DNA from 3 places in the Vibrio kanaloae genome. Region 1 is predicted to be linked to each of the others. Evidence: riboswitches for the same ligand, from Rfam matches in the RefSeq annotation. Region 1 holds a riboswitch; each other region holds the start of a gene.

The links. A riboswitch is a leader RNA that binds a small molecule or an ion and turns the genes downstream of it on or off. The one in region 1 is predicted to bind thiamine pyrophosphate.
Region 2: it holds a riboswitch for thiamine pyrophosphate, as region 1 does, so the genes downstream of both, thiD (bifunctional hydroxymethylpyrimidine kinase/phosphomethylpyrimidine kinase) here and thiC (phosphomethylpyrimidine synthase ThiC) in region 1, are expected to answer to the same signal.
Region 3: it holds a riboswitch for thiamine pyrophosphate, as region 1 does, so the genes downstream of both, thiB (thiamine ABC transporter substrate binding subunit) here and thiC (phosphomethylpyrimidine synthase ThiC) in region 1, are expected to answer to the same signal.

What each region holds. Positions count from the first base shown of each region.
Region 1 is NZ_AP025497.1:29,875-36,811, reverse strand. Features, by position in the region: gene OCV24_RS00160 (thiamine phosphate synthase) at 1-133, opposite strand, end outside; gene thiC (phosphomethylpyrimidine synthase ThiC) at 133-2,082, opposite strand; TPP riboswitch at 2,213-2,311, opposite strand; gene crcB (fluoride efflux transporter CrcB) at 2,374-2,757, opposite strand; gene OCV24_RS00145 (multicopper oxidase family protein) at 2,858-4,240, opposite strand; one part of gene OCV24_RS00140 (IS630 family transposase) at 4,344-4,919, opposite strand; one part of gene OCV24_RS00140 (IS630 family transposase) at 4,921-5,367, opposite strand; tRNA gene OCV24_RS00135 (tRNA-Asp) at 5,703-5,779, opposite strand; rRNA gene rrf (5S ribosomal RNA) at 5,847-5,962, opposite strand; rRNA gene OCV24_RS00125 (23S ribosomal RNA) at 6,100-6,937, opposite strand, start outside.
Region 2 is NZ_AP025498.1:838,221-845,157, forward strand. Features, by position in the region: gene OCV24_RS17910 (YdcF family protein) at 1-900, shown strand, start outside; gene OCV24_RS17915 (DUF2999 family protein) at 1,030-1,281, shown strand; gene OCV24_RS17920 (DUF4382 domain-containing protein) at 1,704-2,729, shown strand; gene OCV24_RS17925 (helix-turn-helix domain-containing protein) at 2,903-3,631, shown strand; gene OCV24_RS17930 (DMT family transporter) at 3,717-4,634, shown strand; TPP riboswitch at 4,732-4,843, shown strand; gene thiD (bifunctional hydroxymethylpyrimidine kinase/phosphomethylpyrimidine kinase) at 4,940-5,833, shown strand; gene OCV24_RS17940 (ABC transporter ATP-binding protein) at 5,823-6,581, shown strand; partial or broken gene OCV24_RS17945 (ABC transporter permease) at 6,700-6,937, shown strand, end outside.
Region 3 is NZ_AP025497.1:370,630-377,566, forward strand. Features, by position in the region: gene mpl (UDP-N-acetylmuramate:L-alanyl-gamma-D-glutamyl-meso-diaminopimelate ligase) at 1-812, shown strand, start outside; gene OCV24_RS01760 (flavin prenyltransferase UbiX) at 850-1,473, shown strand; TPP riboswitch at 1,517-1,636, shown strand; gene thiB (thiamine ABC transporter substrate binding subunit) at 1,690-2,682, shown strand; gene thiP (thiamine/thiamine pyrophosphate ABC transporter permease ThiP) at 2,795-4,408, shown strand; gene thiQ (thiamine ABC transporter ATP-binding protein) at 4,408-5,112, shown strand; gene yjgA (ribosome biogenesis factor YjgA) at 5,222-5,746, opposite strand; gene pmbA (metalloprotease PmbA) at 5,865-6,937, shown strand, end outside.

The sequences.
Region 1 (6,937 bases):
AGTATTGAGTCGGGCTTACACCCAACTCAACTGCATCGGTTGCCAAGCCTTGTCGCTTAGCAACCAATAGACAGTTTTGAACCTCCCCCGTTAACTCGATGTATTGAGATGGGATGAGAATCTTCACTGTCATTATTCCTCTAATTGAGCTTCTTTTGCACTTACTGCAGGGTGATAAAGTTCAGAGCCAGTATCACGGAACTCTTTTGATTTCTGACGCATCCCTTCCAACGGGTTATCCAACATCTTGATCTCGATAGCCTGATCAGCAGCCACTTGTTCGGTGTCTTTCGCGTACTCTCGAACTTCTTGAGAAATCTTCATCGAGCAAAACTTAGGACCACACATAGAGCAAAAGTGAGCAACCTTGCCCGACTCTTGTGGCAGGGTTTCATCATGGAAAGAACGCGCAGTTTCCGGATCTAAAGCTAGATTAAATTGGTCTTCCCAACGGAATTCAAAACGTGCTTTAGATAATGCATTATCTCGGATTTGTGCACCCGGATGTCCTTTAGCCAAGTCTGCAGCATGTGCTGCCAGCTTGTAAGTAATCAAGCCAGTCTTAACATCTTCTTTATTGGGTAAGCCTAGGTGCTCTTTAGGGGTTACATAACAAAGCATCGCGCAACCGTACCAACCAATCATGGCCGCGCCAATACCAGAGGTAATATGGTCGTAACCAGGGGCAATATCTGTCGTCAGCGGGCCTAACGTATAGAAAGGCGCTTCATGGCAATGCTCTAACTGCTCATCCATATTCTCTTTGATTAAGTGCATTGGCACATGTCCAGGGCCTTCAATGATCACCTGAACGTCGTATTCCCAAGCAACTTTAGTCAACTCACCTAGAGTTCGTAACTCCGAGAATTGAGCTTCATCATTGGCATCAGCAATCGAACCCGGACGTAGACCGTCACCCAACGACAGAGCGACATCGTACTTCGCACAGATCTCACAGATCTCACGGAAGTGGGTATAAAGGAAGCTTTCTTGGTGATGAGCAAGACACCATTTCGCGATGATAGAACCGCCACGAGAGACAATGCCAGTCACACGTTTAGCCGTCATAGGCACGTAGCGAAGCAGTAAACCTGCGTGAATAGTGAAGTAATCAACGCCCTGCTCTGCTTGCTCAATCAAGGTGTCACGCATGACTTCCCAATTAAGGTCTTCGGCTACACCATTCACTTTTTCAAGCGCTTGATACATAGGAACCGTACCAATCGGCACAGGGCTATTGCGAAGAATCCATTCACGAGTCTCGTGGATATTACGGCCAGTAGAAAGGTCCATTACGGTATCGCCGCCCCAGCGAGTCGACCATACTAGCTTCTCAACTTCTTCTTCAATCGAAGAGCTTACAGAAGAGTTACCGATATTGGCGTTCACTTTCACTAAGAAGTTTCGACCAATAATCATTGGTTCTGATTCTGGGTGGTTGATGTTTGAAGGGATAATAGCTCGACCTTCAGCAACCTCTTTACGCACGAACTCAGGGGTAATTTCTTTCGGTAGGTTTGCGCCAAAGTTATGGCCAGGGTGTTGGTGGTTCAGCTGCTCATCAGCAAACTTCTGACGTCCCATGTTCTCACGTATCGCAATGTACTCCATCTCAGGAGTGATTATACCCTGACGAGCATAATGCAGTTGAGTCACACATTGATCGCCAGTCGCGCGACGAATTCTAGGCAGATTACCGTAACGAAGGTCGTCTAGGGTTTCATCTTCTAAACGTTCTTTGGTGTAAACAGAGCTTACATCATCGAGCAGTTCCGTATCGCCACGCTCTTCAATCCATTGCTCTCGCAACTTAGGAAGGCCGCTGTAAAGGTCTATTTCATGTGTAGGATCGGTATAAACACCTGAGGTATCGTAGACATGAATAGGCTCGTTAGGCTCGAATACGGGCTCTTTTTTGCTACCACCAACCAGGCTATCAGCGAGTGATATTTCTCGTACAGGGACTTGAAGGTCCTCTCGAGATCCTTGAATGTAAGCCTTTTTCGAATTTGGGTAAGGTTGTACGGATAAAGAATCAATGAAATTCTTCGCTTCCAGTCTTGCTTGTTTACGACTCGACATAGCATTTTTCCTTGGCTTTTAGCCATTATTTATAGGGATAAAAAATGCTTGACGGATTAGATGCTACAAGAGGGATCACGGTAAGAAATACAGTTGTGATCTGGAGATAGATCTCTAGAAGGTTTCTAGTTAGATATCTACTCTTGTTCCCTTCGCAGGTATTAGCCTGATCAGGTTCAACGGATCCCGAGTTAACGGTCTCAGCCATATGGCACTCCGACAAGTATGATCGAGTATATAAAAACGGCTTAGATAAACCAAGCCGAGTTGTTAACAAATCGTAAGAAAACTTTAAGACTTTATCAAAAGTTGGAAGCCGATCCATGCTGCTGAGATACTGAGAACCACATTGAGCAGTACATTGATCCCCATCTTAAAAAATGCACCCTGCTGCATAAGAAGCACGTTATCCATCGAAAATGTAGAAAACGTCGTCAGTGCACCTAGGAAACCTAGGCCGATAATCTGTCTCCATGGTTCCGTTGCGAGTATCTCATTTTCAAATGCCGCAATAAGTAATCCCATAATAAAGGAACCAATAACGTTAACGGTGAGCGTACCAAAAGGAAAACCACGCCCTAACATCACCGCACATAACTCTGAAATCAAATAACGTGAGCAAGCACCAAACGCCCCACCAATGGCAATAAAACCTAAAATAGATAACTGACCCATGACTCCTCCCAAACAGTATCCCCTACATTCTAACTTTACCGCCGATAAAAGCGAGGGTAGAAACTAAGAATGCATGCGCAAATATTAAACGTTACAGGAGTCACTTAACTTCAATATATCCCATTAAACCCGTTTTCATGTGTTCTATAACATGACAGTGATACATCCAGCGCCCAGGATTGTCTGCAACAAATGCGGCTTTAGCTCGGCCATTTTTTCCAAGTAACACTGTATCGGTATGGAAAGGCTCTTCAACTTTCTTCCCATCAAGTTCCAATACAGTGAATGTATGGCCGTGAATATGAATCGGGTGATGATATTGAGTGACGTTCTTAAGATCGAATATATAGGTTTTACCCAATTCTAAAGTCGCCAACGGTTCAGGAATATTATCTTTGCTCATCCCTTCCCATGCTCGTTTATTAGTTAGCCAAAACTTAGGCATAGATTTTCCATCTTTAGATACTGGAGAAACCGCCCCTTCCCATTCAAATAAAAAGTCTATTTCTTCTGCATTAGCAAGATCTAGGTTAGGTACTGGATTCAATGGTAATACTGGTAATGCTCGCTCTTGAGTAAATTCGGAACCTAAGACTTCAAATTGACACAAAGAAAATGGGAAACGCCCCTTCATCTGGAGAACGTTAACTCGGTCACCAGCTTTAGGTGCTATTAGCCCGAGATCAACACGCATACCTGGGCCTATTTTATGTTGAGTCAGCTTATAGGGTGTCTTTACAGGGTTGCCATCGATAGCAATGACCCATGCTTCAGCCCCTTCAATAGCAATTGGATAGGTAATCGTGTTATCAACATTAGCGATACGCAGCCTGGTCGTTGCATGTTGTTTTAACTGATATACAGGCTCATGTATTCCATTAACGCTACTCCACTCTCCTGGCGTGCCCATGCGAGCGCTGAGACGTGGGATCATTAGATCTTTCCATTGGCCTTTCTTATCGATATGCCAATGTTTAAGCATCAGTGCGTGCTCTTCATCAAACTGCACTGGGATGCTCTCCTCAACGATAATTAGACCAACCAAGCCCATACCAAGCTGTTTAACACTGTTCATATGTGGGTGATACCAAAACGTACCAGCATCTGGTGGCGTAAATTCATAAATGAAGGTTTCACCCGACATGATCGGTGACTGGCTCAAGAAAGGAACCCCGTCCATTTCGATTGGAATTCGCAGACCATGCCAGTGAATGGTCGTCGGCTCTGAAAGCTTATTCGTAAAACGAATTGTGACCTTTTCCCCCTGTCGACAGCGAATAGTCGGCGCTGGAATCTGCCCATTAAAGCCTAGAATATTAGTCTCAAACCCCGTCACAAGTCCAGCAGTTGAAGGTTCTGCCGTTAAGTCATAAACATACTTTCCTTGTTCATAAACCACCCGTTTCATAGAGCAAGCAGGCAGTACAGTGAGTGCAGATATAGCGAGAGATGATTGAATAAACTTACGACGGGAAATATCCATATTTGTTGCCTTTTAGTAATAACAACTAAAATGTAACAAAATATTGAGAATAATTCTCATAAAGAAGCATAGTTTGTACTGTTAGTTATACCAATTCCATTAATTAACTTACCAATCGAGTCCAATCTCTAAAGCAGAGGGATTGGACTCTTCGTTTATCTTCACAAAAACTGTTCCAAGCATTGCATACTGAGTTCACTATATCGTTATAGTTTTCAAAACACCTATTCGCTAACTTGTATTGTCGAAGCCATTGCCAAACTTGTTCTATCGGGTTTAATTCAGGTGAATATGGCGGGATATGGATTATCGTGATGTTCTTAAAATGATTGGCTAAATGTGTTTGATGCCAGCTCGCTTGATCCATAATAACCACGGAATGTTTACCTCTAGGGGTCGCCGTTGAGATTAATTCAAGATGCTTCGTCATTGCTTCCATGTTGCTTAACGGTGAAACAATAGCTTCAGCTTCGCCTGTATTGATACAAACGGCTCCAAACAAATAAGCATACTCAAATTGTTGCTGTTGAACGGCTCTAGGTCGAGTTCCTTTTTCTGCCCAAATCTTGGTTGTGGTATTGCGTTGACCAAATCTAGCTTCATCTTGAAACCAAACAAGCACTTCTTTTAAGTGGATATGCCCAGGGATCTTAAGGATCGTTTCTATTGGGAATTTTTTTAAAAGATTCTTGAGCTTCTTCTGATTGTTTTGGGTGCTTTGAACGTGTTGTTATCCAACTCAAATTAAGTTCATGCAGTAAGCGGTATACACCGGATGGTTGGTAAGATATATCAAATTCATCAAGGATGAATTGTGTGATATCACTCCCTTGTAAGCGCCCACCCTCAGGTTTTATTGCATTTGAAGTGACGTATTCTTTAAGATGTTTTTTTTGCTCAATAGTGAGTCTGGAAGGTCTTCCTGTATGAGGTTTTTCTACTAACCCTTCAACACCAAAATCAAGATAGGCCTTGATCCATTTATTCACACTGAGACGACTGACTTTAAGGAATGACGCGATTTCAGTTCGATTTTTACCATCGATAAAGTGAGAGACTGCGAGTAATCTTAGCCTCAACCTCGCGTTGGAGGTTGTGCCGATAAGCTTTGATAAATCTGAGTTCATATAGGCTCCTTTCAGAGTCTATATTAGATCATTAATTTAATGGAATTGGTATTACTTATAAAAGCGACTGAGATAAGTAAGCACTTACATTTTAAGACTATATTTTAGTAAAGGTAGGAATTATCGACTAAAAATTCGAACAAATATAAAGCAAAAAAGCCCCAGCATTTTTGCTGAGGCTTTGTATATGATATAGGTGGAAGTTTAGATTCCTAACACGCTCTGTTTTGGTAAGTCGGGGAATCCGCTGCTCTGCCAATTAGAGCTACACCCCTAAAACTTTATCTTACTTCAAATTCGAAAAAACCTCGCACTAGGCGAGGTGTTCGAATAAGTGGCGGAGTGGACGGGACTCGAACCCGCGACCCCCGGCGTGACAGGCCGGTATTCTAACCAACTGAACTACCACTCCGCAGTGGTCAACTCACCAAGTGAGCGTCCATATCTCCAGGTCGGTCAACCTAAAGATTTAATTTAAAGCCTGGCGATGTCCTACTCTCACATGGGGAAACCCCACACTACCATCGGCGCTATTGTGTTTCACTACTGAGTTCGGCATGGAGTCAGGTGGGTCCACAATGCTATGGTCGCCAAGCAAATTCTGTTTAATTGACGCCTCTGCGACAATTAATAATTCGGAAAGCTGTTACTCTATTCAATAGAGCAATAAAAGTCTCTTCAAACGCATTCAAGGTCTGTTTCTTTGAGTCCACAAAACCCCTTGGGTGTTGTATGGTTAAGCCTCACGGGCAATTAGTACAGGTTAGCTCAATGCCTCGCAGCACTTACACACCCTGCCTATCAACGTCGTAGTCTACGACAACCCTTTAGGACACTTATAGTGCCAGGGAAAACTCATCTCAAGGCTCGCTTCGCGCTTAGATGCTTTCAGCGCTTATCGATTCCGAACGTAGCTACCGGGCAATGCCATTGGCATGACAACCCGAACACCAGAGGTTCGTCCACTCCGGTCCTCTCGTACTAGGAGCAGCCCCTTTCAATTTTCCAACGCCCACGGCAGATAGGGACCGAACTGTCTCACGACGTTCTAAACCCAGCTCGCGTACCACTTTAAATGGCGAACAGCCATACCCTTGGGACCGACTTCAGCCCCAGGATGTGATGAGCCGACATCGAGGTGCCAAACACCGCCGTCGATATGAACTCTTGGGCGGTATCAGCCTGTTATCCCCGGAGTACCTTTTATCCGTTGAGCGATGGCCCTTCCATTCAGAACCACCGGATCACTATGACCTGCTTTCGCACCTGCTCGAATTGTCATTCTCGCAGTCAAGCGGGCTTATGCCATTGCACTAACCACACGATGTCCAACCGTGTTTAGCCCACCTTCGTGCTCCTCCGTTACTCTTTGGGAGGAGACCGCCCCAGTCAAACTACCCACCAGGCACTGTCCGTAATCCCGATTCAGGGACCAACGTTAGAACATCAAAACTACAAGGGTGGTATTTCAAGGACGACTCCATCACATCTAGCGACGCAATTTCATAGTCTCCCACCTATCCTACACATGTAGGTTCAATGTTCAGTGCCAAGCTGTAGTAAAGGTTCA
Region 2 (6,937 bases), on a different replicon from region 1:
GGCTTCACGGCTAAAATGCCAAGCAACATGGAAATTGTGACTAACCGATTGTTAGAAGCGTACCAGCTAGAACCTTACCGTACTGACTTGTTGATCTCGGCAGCGAACGCTCAGATCTACAACAAGAACGCAGAGCGCGCTATTGAGTTGTTTGAACAAGCACTGACGGTTGCGCCAGACGATGTCGACCTTCATGCGTATCTAGCGGTTTGGCAGCGATTTGATGGCAATGAAAGTGAATCGAATAAGCACATGCAGAAGTTGGAAAACCTGAACAAAGGTAAAGCAGAAGACATCAAACGTATTTTTGCAACGGTCGACCGCGTGTTAGAAACACCTCTTAAAGAGTCTGCGGATAAGGGACTGTTGAGCGACCACGGTGCCATCGTCACTTTGGGTTACGCGCTTAACCCTGATGGTTCTATGCATGAGATTTTGATTGAACGTCTTGAAACGACACTGGCAATGTCCAAAGCCAACCCGGATGCGATGATTGTATTAACGGGTGGCGTGCCTAAGAATCACAAGACAGAAGGCAAGTTGATGGCGAATTGGCTTATCTCGAAAGGGGTGAGTAAAGACCGCATCATTGAAGAGAACTACGCGACTAGCACGGTAGGTAATGCCTTGTTCAGTAGCTATGCGCTTGCTCGCCATAATATTAAACATGCGACCATTATTAGCTCGGCGAGCCATGTTCGCCGTGGTCAAACCTTGTTTGAAATTGCGAGTTGGCAAACTGGTCCTCAAGGCATTACCTTCGATACGGTTTCTTACCCAGACAAGCCGCTAGAAAGTCTTAAGAAAGCGAGCAGTGGTGAGCTATTAGGTATATACCGTGATGCTCTAAGAACTTATGGCATGTGGAGCTACCGTTCTTACCCACTGGAATCTCGTTAAGCCAAGCATTGTTTGCGTTTGGGAAAAGTGCGGTTCGCGTTAAACCAAAGCGTCACTTGTTAGTACAATCGAGCACAGCTAGATGATATGCTGTGCTCCTATTTAATTTAGTGTTTCAAAGGCAAAAAAATGAACCCGATTTTAGCAATGTTGAAAGAGAACAATATTAGCGACGAGCAGATCAGTGAGCTATTCAAAACGCTGACAGAGAACCCTCTTGCAGCAATGGCGACAATCAGCCAACTTGGTTTACCACAAGATAAGCTTCAAATGCTGATGGGTCAGGTAATGCAAAACCCTGCGCTAATCAAAGAAGCAGTTGAAGAGCTTGGCCTAGATTTTTCTAAGGTTGAAGCGGCTAAAGAGCAACTTCAAAAATAAGTGAGTTTGATTGAGCTGATATCGTCTTAGCTTAATCCACATTCAATAAAAAGGTCGTTTAAGTTCAGCAACAGGCTGTTTTAACGGCCTTTTTTGATCTTGGGGGCGATTATTAACTTCGATCAAGTTGCTTTCAATCCCAGCCTCCCATTTTCTACTCAACGACTATTTGAACATAATTGACAGTACTCTTGCCAAATATGCATTGCTACTGACAAATTGCTTACTAGACTTAATTAATCTGTGTGCGACCTGATATGTGCACCTTGATGAACAGAGTTTTTGGATGAAGAAAGCCCTCAATAATAGGGCTAACCGATTTTGGCCATAAGCGCGGTTTATCTATGAGTCACATTAAGGAAATGAATAAGAGGGCAACAAACTAAGCCCTTTATTGAGCAGTGATTTATAGGAAGCTAGTTATGAAGTATTTAAAAGAAACCGCTTTAGTGAGCCTTGTGTTGGCAGGGCTTGTTGGTTGTGGTGGTGATTCAGGTTCATCAAGCAGCACGACTCCCATTACCTTGAGCGTGAGTGATGCGCCCATTGATGATGTTAAAGACGTCACTGTGACATTCAGTAAGGTCGCTTTACTTCCTCAAGGGGGAGGTTCGCCTCTGATTTATGATGTGTATAAAATGGACGAAAACGGCGACTACGTTGATGAAAATGGCGATCCATTGCCAGATGGTGAGGACCCTATTCCTTTAAGTGTGAATTTGTTGGATTACCAAGGCAGCGATGCGCTTCCTTTGATTGAAAATGAGGTCATTCCGGTAGGCAGCTATAAGTTGTGTGTGTTTGCGAATGATGGCGATCATCCAACAGATCCATCTTACGTGGTAGAAAATGATGATACGAATCATGAGTTAACGGTGAAAGGTGAAGGTGCGTGTCCGCAAGGTGTGGGTAAAGAAGATAACGCTGGCGTACTTTACTTTAATAACTCATTTAATGTGAACCAACAAAGCAACGATTTTGTTGTCGAGTTCGACCTTCGACGTGGCCTAAAGAACAGTTCGACTTTCCCTGATTACACCATTCAAAGAACGTCTGTAAGCCTTATCAATACGGTTGAGACAGGAAACATTGAAGGCACTGTTGAACTTTCTACTTATGACACTTGTAACGGTGGTGATAATACCTTTGTTCAGGCAGTCTACTTGTATGAAGGTAATGTTGAACAAGCTGACATGGCTCCGATTGGCGGCAGTGATGAAGTGAAACCGATTACTTCAGCATCAGTGACAATCAATCAAGCACAGACCAACTATGAGTTTTCCCTTGGTTTCATCGACCCAGGTACTTACTCATTGGGTTATACCTGTACTGCGCAGTTCGACAGTGATGAAGACAATGCAGATCCGGTTGCTGATGGTTTTGAAATCTATGATGTTCAAAATAGTGTTCAGGTATTGGTTGGTCAAGACAGCCAAGTGTCATTCTAACCTATATGTGAATTATGCTTTTTAATCAAAACGGCCTCTCATTTGGAGGCCGTTTTTGATCATGTCACCTAGCTAGCATGAATTTGATGCGCATTGAGTGTGACTCTAGGGAAGTGATAATGTAACTTTGTATCTCTTACTATAACCTAGCGAAATGTACTCTGGCGTTGATTATGAAATCTAGCTTAAGCATTCGATCTTATACCAAGCAATTTAATACTCATGCTCATGATGACCATCACCAACTGGTATTGCCAATCCAAGGCAGTATCAATATCGAGATGGTGGGGTATATCGGCAAAGTGGCCGTGGGAGAATGTGTGGTGATTCCGGTAACCACAGCGCATGCGTTTAAGGCGGATGAAGCAGCGCGGTTTATTGTCGCGGATATGGCGGAGTTGCCGCAGCACTTGTTGGAGCATGAGCTCTCGGTTTTCACGATAACACCACCTTTGATGAGCTTTCTGCTGTTTGTTGAGAAGCAGCTGGAGTATCAGGTCGATAGTGGTATTGAGTCATCAATCTTGGATGTGTTTTCACTGCTGTTAGAGCTACAACAAGTGAGCAAGAGCATTGACCCTCGAATCCGTGCGGTACAAAGGTTGATTGCGGATAACTACACGCAGCCGTTATCCATTTCACAACTTGCTGAAACGGCCTGTTTGAGCCCCACTCAGTTTAAGAAACGATTTAAAGAGTGCCTTGGTATCAGTGCGCTTAAATACATCACTCGATATCGCATGGAGAAAGCCCAAGCCTTGTTAACCCACACCGATTTACCGGTTCAATTGATCGCTGAAAATGTGGGGTATAGTGATGTTTCTGCTTTCAGTCGCCGTTTCTCTCAGCACTTTGGAATGTCCCCAAGGGCGTTTCTAGGCTCAATAAAAGAGAGTCTTTAGAAACAACAATAGCGTCCTTTCAGCAAATTAACTTTTATCAATCTTCACTATTATCTATTTCAGAAATGAAAATTGGGTAATAGAAATGAATCTTGCCATCAATCGCGTTAACGAATTCCAAACGGGCACTTTAGCCATCTTGTTTGCTTCTATTTTATGGGGCACGACAGGCACTGCCGCAAGTTTTGCACCTGATCTAAGCCCATTAGCGATTGGTGCTTTCTCTATGGGCGTCGGTGGTCTATTGCAAGCGGGTTTGGCGTATCGAAAAATCCTATTCGCTTTCGACAAACTTTTGCAGAACAAGAAGTTGTTGGCTGTGAGCGCTTTGGCTTTGGCGGTCTACCCTTTAGCTTTCTATTCTTCAATGAAATTATCAGGTGTAGCGATTGGTACAGTCGTTTCGATTGCGACCGCACCCTTCTTTTCTGCATTGTTAGAGTGTCTGATTAGCAAAAAAAATAACATCAACAAACGTTGGCTCACTAGCTTTGCGATTGGTGTGGTGGGTATTGGGCTGTTGGTGTTTTCAGAATCTTCATCGGCGAATGAATCCGGTGATGATCTCAAGCTGTTGGGTATTACTTTAGGTCTACTCGCAGGGTTGTGTTACGCCATTTATTCTTGGGCGACAAAAGCACTGATAGACAAGGACATTAAGTCTCAAGCGGCGATGGGCAGTATTTTTGGCCTTGGTGCGATGCTGTTGCTGCCAACGCTCTGGTTTACTGGTGAGAACCTGTTTTCCTCGCAGACTAACGTGTTAGTCATCAGTTATCTGACGTTAATCCCACAATGCTTGGGCTATGTAGCATTCAGTTTTGGTTTACGCCATGTGACCGCGAGCAGTGCCAACCTGCTGACTCTGTTTGAACCGGTGGTTGCAGCGGTGCTTGCCGTCTGCGTTGTCGGTGAGCTGATTCCCTTTACAGGCTGGCTAGGTATGTCTCTGATTGTGCTGTGCTTGTTTATGCAGTCGAAGCCATCTAAAGGAACGTTATAAGTATTTTTTTATTGAGCCTAATTGAAATTTATTTATGTGTAATTCTTATAATTGAATAAAAGGAGTATCTCAGTTGCAAGAGTGCTGTTACTATCGCTATCAATAGTCGGGGGGCATATACCTTAATTGGTGTTTGCTGAGATCGTTATTCGAGACCCGTTGAACCTGATTCAGTTAACACTGGCGTAGGGAACTATAAGCACTCGATCTACGTCTGCACCCATGAACGCTTTCATGAGTTTAATGCGGCATTTCCTACGGTTAGTGTTGGTTCTCCTACGTCTTGCAAGATAGTAGGAGCGACAATGACACACAGTTCTATTCCACCAACCTTAACTCCAAGACCCTCAACTTGTCAGATCTCTATTGACAGTTCGATTCGATCAAACACTCCAATTGTTTTAACCATCGCGGGCTCTGACAGTGGTGGCGGCGCAGGTATTCAGGCAGACATCAAAGCCATGTCTGCAACCGGTAGTTTTGCTTGTTCTGTGATTACCGCTATTACTTCCCAGAACACTCAAGGCGTTTCTGCCATTTTTCCTATCCCGCTCGACCACGTAACAAGCCAATTAGATGCGGTTTTCACTGATCTGAATATAGTGGCGGTAAAAGTTGGTATGTTGGCTGATTCGCAAATCATCAAAATTGTCGCGGATAAAATTAAACAGTACCAACCCAAGTACCTCGTCATTGACCCTGTAATGGTGGCAACCAGCGGTGACTTGCTGTTAGAAACCTCTGCCATTAGTACATTAAAGCAAGAGCTGATTCCGCTAGCAGACATCATTACGCCTAACTTGCCGGAAGGCGCGGCACTGACGGGGAAAGCTGTGCCTGAAAGCGAAGCGGAAATGAAGGGAATGATTGAAGACCTACGCACACTGGGTGCTAAAGCCGTTCTTCTCAAAGGCGGCCACTTAGAGAAAGATGAAAACAGTAACGATCTACTGATTCTGACGACGACGTCTGCCTTGATTAGCGCGAAGCGTTTCCCGACTAAAAATACCCACGGCACGGGCTGTACGCTTTCATCTGCTATTGCTTCTTTCTTGGCCCAAGGCAACACGCTGCCAGAGGCTGTCGACCTAGGTAAGCAATACATTTCTCGCGCGATTGCTCATGCTGATGAGTTGCAAGTCGGCCAAGGCCATGGCCCGGTAAACCACTTCTTCGCTGGACACGGCAATGTCCGTTAATACGGTTGGTGTTCAGCTCAGCAATGCCTCCTTACGTTATAACGACAGTGAACACGCGACCTTATCGGGAATGTCGCTTAGCTTAAACGCAGGTAAGTGGACGGTATTATTGGGTAGAAGTGGCTGCGGGAAAACCACGGTATTGCGTTATCTGGCAGGCTTGTTGGACGATAAGGTGGAGTGGCAGGGCACATTGGTAACCTCTGATGAACTGCCTTTAACGGATCGCATCGCTTACATGGCGCAGCAGGACTTGTTACTGCCGTGGTTGTCGGTTATCGACAATGTATGCCTGAGTCATCGCTTTCAAAATCAAGTTTCTGATAAAGCACAGCAAACCAATCAAGCACTAGAGTTGTTAGCTGCGGTTGGTTTGGCTGATCACGCGTCTACTATGCCGGATCAGTTGTCTGGTGGTATGCGCCAGCGTGTTGCCTTGGCTCGCACCTTAATGCAAGACAAACCTGTTGTGCTGATGGACGAACCTTTCTCTGCGCTGGATGCGGTAACAAGACACAAGTTACAGACCTTAGCGTGTGAACTGTTAAGAGATAAAACCGTTGTGTTGATCACCCATGATCCACAAGAGGCGGTGCGATTGGCGGATAACTTGTATGTGTTGCAAGGTACACCTGCGAGCGCCCAGTCATTATCTGTGCCTAATACAGCGACACCAAGGGTGTTAGACGGTAAATGTGCTGAGTTACAACAAGCGATCTTAGAGCAGTTGGAGCGTGACTATGAATGATCTAACGCGAAGTGAAGCTGTGGCTAGCTCAAAGATAGAGAACGTAGCAGTGCAAAGCTCAGGGGTAGAAAGTTCAACCGAGACACAAACCAAACTTGCTCGCCCTCGACAGATGAGTCCCGTTATGCGGTTACTTATCAGCAGTGCTGTGATTCTTGGTTTATGGCAAATGGTGGTGGTTATCTTCGAGATGCCGAGCTTTATTCTGCCAGCGCCCGCAGAAGTCTCTATTAAGCTAATCGAACGTTACGATGTGTTACTCAAGCACACTTGGGTGACAGCACAAGAGATTTTACTTGGGTTACTACTGGGTTTGTCGATGGGGTTATTCTTCGCTCTGCAGATGTTGATGTTTG
Region 3 (6,937 bases), 340 kb from region 1:
TGAATAACTTAGAGTTCGATCATGCCGATATCTTCGATGATCTTGAAGCGATCAAGCGTCAGTTTCATCATTTAGTGCGTACAGTGCCAAGCAACGGCCGCATTTTTTCACCGAAGCAAGACATCGCGATCCAAGATGTTCTAGCTCGCGGTTGCTGGAGTGAGACGGAATCGAGTGGTGAACTCGGTGATTGGGATACCAAGAAGCGGGTTAAAGACGGCTCTAAATTTGAGGTGTACTTCCAAGGCGAATGTATTGGAACCGTCGACTGGGATTTGGTTGGTGATCATAACGTAAGTAATGCCTTGATGGCGATTGCGGCGGCAAGACATGTGGGTGTGACACCTGACCTTGCTTGTGAATCGCTAGCTACCTTTATTAATACTAAGCGTCGTTTGGAGTTTAAAGGCGAGGTCGCAGGTGTCTCTATTTATGATGATTTTGCTCATCATCCAACGGCAATTGAACTTACGCTCGGTGGTTTACGTAATAAGGTCGACACGAAAAAAATCATTGCCGTTCTAGAGCCTCGCTCTGCCACCATGAAGCGTGGTGTGCACAAAGAAACCTTGGCTGATTCGCTCAAACAGGCGGATTCTACCTACTTATTCCAACCGGATAACATTGATTGGTCAGTACAAGATGTTGCCGATGCGTGCCATCAACCCGCCCATGTAAGTGATGACATGGATGCATTCGTTGCTAGAATTGTCTCAGAGGCACAAGTGGGTGACCAAATCTTGGTAATGAGTAACGGTGGCTTTGGTGGTATTCATCAAAAGCTGTTGGATGGATTGGCACTCAAAGCTTAACTGATTCACGGCTTTATAATTTGAAGTAATTGAGAACATGACAAAACACGATAAAGCGATAACTCTTGCTTTCACTGGCGCATCTGGTGCGCCTTATGGACTGCGTTTACTTGAATGCCTTTTGGCGGCCGATTATCAGGTCTATTTGATGATATCGTCGGCAGCGCGAGTAGTCTTAGCGACCGAGCATGAACTTAAGTTACCTGCTGGACCGGAAGCGGCGAAACAAGCCTTGGTTAAGCATCTAGGCTGCGACCCAGAAAAGTTGATGGTGTGTGGCAAAGATGATTGGTTCTCACCGGTTGCATCTGGTTCTGCTGCGCCGAAGCAGATGGTGGTATGTCCATGTTCTGCGGGAAGTTTGGCGTCAATTGCTCATGGTTTATCGGATAACCTGATTGAACGAGCTGCAGATGTCGTCATGAAAGAGCGAGGCCAACTGTTGTTGGTGGTGCGTGAAACACCATTTTCGACTCTGCACCTAGAGAACATGCACAAACTCTCAACCATGGGCGTGACAATCATGCCTGCCGCTCCAGGTTTTTATCACCAACCTAAGTCGATTGAAGATCTGGTTGATTTTATGGTGGCGCGCATTTTGGATCATCTTGGTATTGATCAAGGTTTAGTGCCACGTTGGGGGTACGATCAACGTAATTAATCCAAACTTGATAGCTTATTGTTAAAGTTCGAATTACAATTCTGAACACTCATCGGGGAGCTGACCATTCAAATAATGAATGCGAGCTGAGATCAAGCAGGCGCTTGGGACCCGTAAACCTGAACCAGATAATGCTGGCGTAGGAATTGAGTTAGGAACAACCTCTACCGTTCTCCTCCCTCAAACCTGTGCCGCTCAGACCATGGAGAGCGTCCAGTGAAATTCACATTAACTACCCTTGCTGTTACTACAGCGATCTCTTTTTCTGCCTTTGCTGCAGATAACACTTTGACCGTATACACCTATGATTCTTTTGCAGCGGATTGGGGCCCTCGTCCTGCCGTAGAGAAAGCATTCGAAGAGAAGTGTGGCTGTGATGTGAATTTTGTCGCGCTAGAAGATGGTGTGTCGATTCTGAACCGCTTGCGTCTTGAAGGCGGCAACAGCAAAGCCGATATCTTGCTAGGTCTCGACAACAACCTGATGGCTGAAGCGAAAGCGACGGGATTATTGGCGGAACACAAGGTTGATACGTCATCAGTAACACTGCCTAATGGCTGGGATGACAAGACCTTTGTACCTTATGACTTTGGTTACTTTGCCTTTGTCTATAACACAGAGAAACTAGCAAACCCGCCTAAGAGCCTGAAAGAGTTGGTTGAGCAGCGTGATGATCTCAAGGTTATCTACCAAGATCCACGTACTTCAACACCTGGTCAAGGCATGATGCTATGGATGAAATCGGTTTACGGTGACGAAGCAACGACAGCTTGGAAGAAGCTGGCTCAAAAAACCGTGACGGTAACCAAAGGTTGGTCTGAAGCTTACTCTATGTTCCTAGAAGGTGAGTCTGACTTGGTTCTGTCTTACACTACGTCTCCGGCTTATCATATCATTGCAGAGAACGATTCTAAGTACGCAGCAGCGAGCTTTGAAGAAGGGCATTACACTCAAGTCGAAGTGGCCGCTAAGGTTAAAGGCAGCAACAACGAAAAGCTTGCTGATGAGTTTATGGCGTTTATCCTAAGTGATGAATTCCAATCGGCGATGCCGACAGGTAACTGGATGTACCCAGTAACGGGTGTCGAGCTACCAAAAGGCTTTGAGCAGTTAACAGTTCCACAGAAAGCACTGAGTTTTAGCTCTGAAGAGATCGCCGAGAAGCGTAAGCCTTGGATTCGTGAATGGCAGAGTGCGCTTACTTTTTAACTGACTATTTAAGAAAATGAGCTTTCTAACGTACTTTTAAAAACTAGCTTTCTGTATTTAAAGGTTCATTCGTTATGTTTGGAATGAACCATTTACGGTAAAAAATCAATTTATGATAAAGAAAACACCTAAGGTCGGGGTTTGGGTTGCGATACTCATTACCGCCTTCGTGGTTTCAGCAGTTGGGGCATTGCTTAGCAATGCCCCTTCTCTTGATATCAGCCAAGTATGGTCCGATCCTTACTATTGGCATGTAACGAAATTCAGTTTTTATCAGGCGACACTCTCAACTTTTCTGAGTGTTGGCTTTGCTATACCTATCGCTCACGCCCTGTGTCGTAGACAATTTTTTGGACGCGCTTTGTTGTTAAGGCTGTTCGCGTCGACCTTGGTTCTACCTGTGTTAGTTGGTGTCTTTGGCTTATTGGCGATTTACGGCAACAGTGGTTGGTTAGCTAAGTTTTTGGCAAACTTCGACATTGAGCTACCATTCTCGATTTATGGCTTGAATGGTATTTTGTTGGCGCACGTCTTCTTCAATTTACCTTATGCTAGTCGTTTGCTTTTACAAGCTTTAGATACTGTGCCTGCCGAGCAGCACAAGCTGTGTGCTCACTTGGGTATGAGTCATTGGAACAAATTCAGATGGGTTGAATGGCCACGTTTAAGGCAACAATTACCTCATGTGTGTGGCTTAGTCTTCATGCTGTGTTTTACCAGCTTTGCTACCGTGATGGCGCTAGGCGGTGGACCAAAATCAACCACTATCGAACTGGCCATCTATCAAGCGATTAAATTCGATTTTGACCTACAGGCTGGTGCGTTACTCGCGATATGGCAAATGCTGCTGTGTGGTGTATTAGCGGTGAGTATTCAGCGCCTGTCGAAACCTATTTCAGTGACGGCCAGTCAGTTGTCGGAAGAGAAATATTTGGTTAAGGACTGCTGGTGGTCAAAAGCTTGGGATAGCTTTTGGATCATAGTAGTCTCAATGCTGGTATTGCCGCCATTAGCCATGGTTATCGTCAGTGGTATTAACTCACAAGCACTGATTGTGCTCAGCAGCGAACCGTTTTGGGCTGCGTTAATGACCTCAGTTAAAGTTGCGTCCTTAGCAAGTGTTATTGCTGTCGGTATTGGTATTGCGATACTGCTGACCAGTCGTGCATGGCGTTTGCAGAATAAGAACTTTAGAGCCGATAAAATCGAGCTGATTGGTACCATTATCTTAGTGACACCAGGGTTAGTGATCAGTACGGGACTCTTCTTATTACTGCGTTCATTTACCGATGTATTTAGCTTAGCTTTCTTTATTGTGATTGCCGTGAATAGCTTAATGGCACTGCCTTATGTGATTAAAACCTTAGCCCAACCTATGTTGCATTTATCTCAACAGTATCAATACGTGTGTGCAAGCTTGGGAATGACAGGTTTCACTCGTTTTAGGCTGGTGGAGTGGCGCGCACTACGTAAACCAATGGCGCAAGCCTTTTCTATTAGCTTTATGCTGGCGATGGGGGACTTGAGTGCCATTGCCTTGTTTGGTAGCCAAGATTTTAGAACGCTGCCTTTGTATCTATTCCAATTGTTAGGCAGCTATCAAATGGAAGCTGCCGCGGTGGTTTCTGTGAGTTTACTGCTGCTGAGTGTGGGCAGTTTTAGCTTAATAGAATTTTTATTTACTCGAAGTTCAAAGCCCAATGCTAAAGAGTTAAGGAACCGATGATGTTAGTGATGAAAGAAGTGGATTACCACTATCACCAAGAGTTGTTTAGTTTTGATTTCCAAGCAGAACAGGGTGATATTGTTGCTTTGATGGGGCCAAGTGGTGCGGGTAAATCAACGCTACTCGCATTGGTTGCTGGGTTTATTGAGCCGACATCGGGTGAGATCTCGGTAGCAGGACAATCGCTGATTGGCAAAGAAGCGCATCAGCGTCCATTGGCGATGTTGTTCCAAGAACACAATCTATTTGCTCACCTCACGGTGCGTGAAAATATTGGCTTAGGCTTGCATCCGGGGTTAAAGCTTACTGCAACCCAAAAGCTCGATGTTGAGCAAGCCGCTGCACAGGTCGGTGTTGCAGAGTATTTAGATAGGCTGCCTGAACATTTATCTGGCGGCCAGCGTCAGCGTGTCGCACTGGCGCGTTGTTTTGTTCAACCACATGACATTTGGCTGCTTGATGAACCTTTTTCGGCGCTTGACCCTTTGCTTCGTGAGGAAATGCTTAACCTTGTTAGGCGATTAGCAGCAGAGCGAAGCATTACGGTGTTAATGGTGACTCACCATTTAGGGGATGCACGCAGTATTGCCAATAAGTTTGTATTTGTGGCATTAGGTAAAGTGTTGGTTGCAGACTCGATAGAGACACTGACGGCTGATCATCCACAGCAAGAGCTAAGCTCGTTTGTTAAAGCGGGTGAGTGACGATTCACCAATCTTGTTTAATATCTCTTGATATTGAGTACGTAGAAAGCAAAAAGACCTAGCATGCGCTAGGTCTTTTATTATCTTTATAAGTAAAGCGAGACGAGGATTAGTCGCCTAGCTTTAGCTCTTTTAAGATTTGAAAAATTTCACGAGAAGCTTTGGCTGGCTTGTTCGCTGATTTTTCTTTGTTAGCTTGGCGCGCTAGCTGACGAAGACGTTGACGGTCTGCTTCAGGGTACATCTCCATAACGTCTGAAATGGCAGTATCGCCTTCAGCTACAACACGGTCACGCAGTTGCTCAAGCTTATGTAGCTCAGCGGTTGCTTGTGAGTGCTTGTTACGTACTTTATCCAAAGCCGCTTGAATTGGCTCAGGATCGACACTACGCATTACTTTACCAATGTATTGAAGTTGACGACGCTTCGCTTCATTTTTAAAGCGTTGTGCATCTTTTATCGCTTGTGCCAAATCTTCAGACAGAGGAAACTTGTCTAATACAGAAGGCTTTAAACCAACAAGCTCTTCTCCCAGCTTTTGCAGGGCATCCATGTCGGTTTTCATTTCTGTCTTACTTACCCAGATGATTTCTTCTTCTGGTTCCCATGGGGCTTTTTGGTTTTTGCGAGCCATCTTTTCTGCCTATGTCACTATCTCAAACGAATATATTGCCTATTTTAGCAAGAATCTTGGGGAGAAAGCGAAATTCTTGTTATCCTACGTAATATTGACCTACAAAATTAGAATAGATATGGATGTAAAACAGCAAGTCGCTCAGCAAAGAGTTGAGCTAGAAGCCGCAGTAGCAAAAGCATTGGACATGGCCTCTGTGAGTGCCGACGCCGCTGAAGTTGCTATTACTAAGTCAACGGGTTTAAGTGTTTCAACACGTATGTGTGAAGTGGAAAACGTTGAATTTAATAGTGATGGTGCGCTAGGTATTACTGTTTACCGTGGCCAGAAAAAAGGCAGCGCATCTACATCCGATCTAAGTGAAAAGGCGATTGCTCAAACGGTAGCGGCTGCGCTTGATATCGCTCAGTACACGTCTGAAGACCCATTTTCAGGTCCTGCGGCAAAAGAGTACATGGTAAAAGACATTCCAGACTTGGATCTTTTCCACCCTGATGAACCTAACCCAGACTATGCCGCTGAGATTGCGATTGCTGCTGAGAAGCAAGCGCTAGCTTATAGTGACAAGATCAAACAAAGTGATGGCGCGAGCTACGACAGCCATTACGGCGTTAAAGTGTACGGTAACAGCCATGGCTTACTAGCGAGCTACGCTTCAAGCCGCCATAGCACGAGTTGCTGTGTGATTGGACAAGGCACTAACGGTGAAATGGAACGCGACTACAGCTATACCGTTGCTCGTCACCGTGACGAGCTGTGGACGCCTGAGCGTGTAGGTCAAGAGGCTGCTGAAAAGACTATCAGCCGTTTGGATGCGAAAAAGCTATCAACAGGCCAATACCCAATTATGTTCGCTAACGATGTTGCCACAGGTCTAATTGGTCACCTTGTGATGGCGATCAGTGGCGGCAACCTTTACCGTAAGTCGTCGTTCTTACTGGATCATCTAGGTCAGAAAATTTTGCCAGATTGGTTCAATATCTCTGAACGTCCACATATCTTACGAGGTTTGGCTTCAAGCCCGTTCGACAGTGAAGGTGTATACACTCAAGATCGTGAAATCATCACTGATGGTGTGTTAGCAACTTACCTACTAACGAGCTATGCCGCGCGTAAGATGGATATGACACCAACCGGCCATGCTGGTGGTATTCATAACTGGTTCGTTAAATCGACCGGTCAAAACTTTGA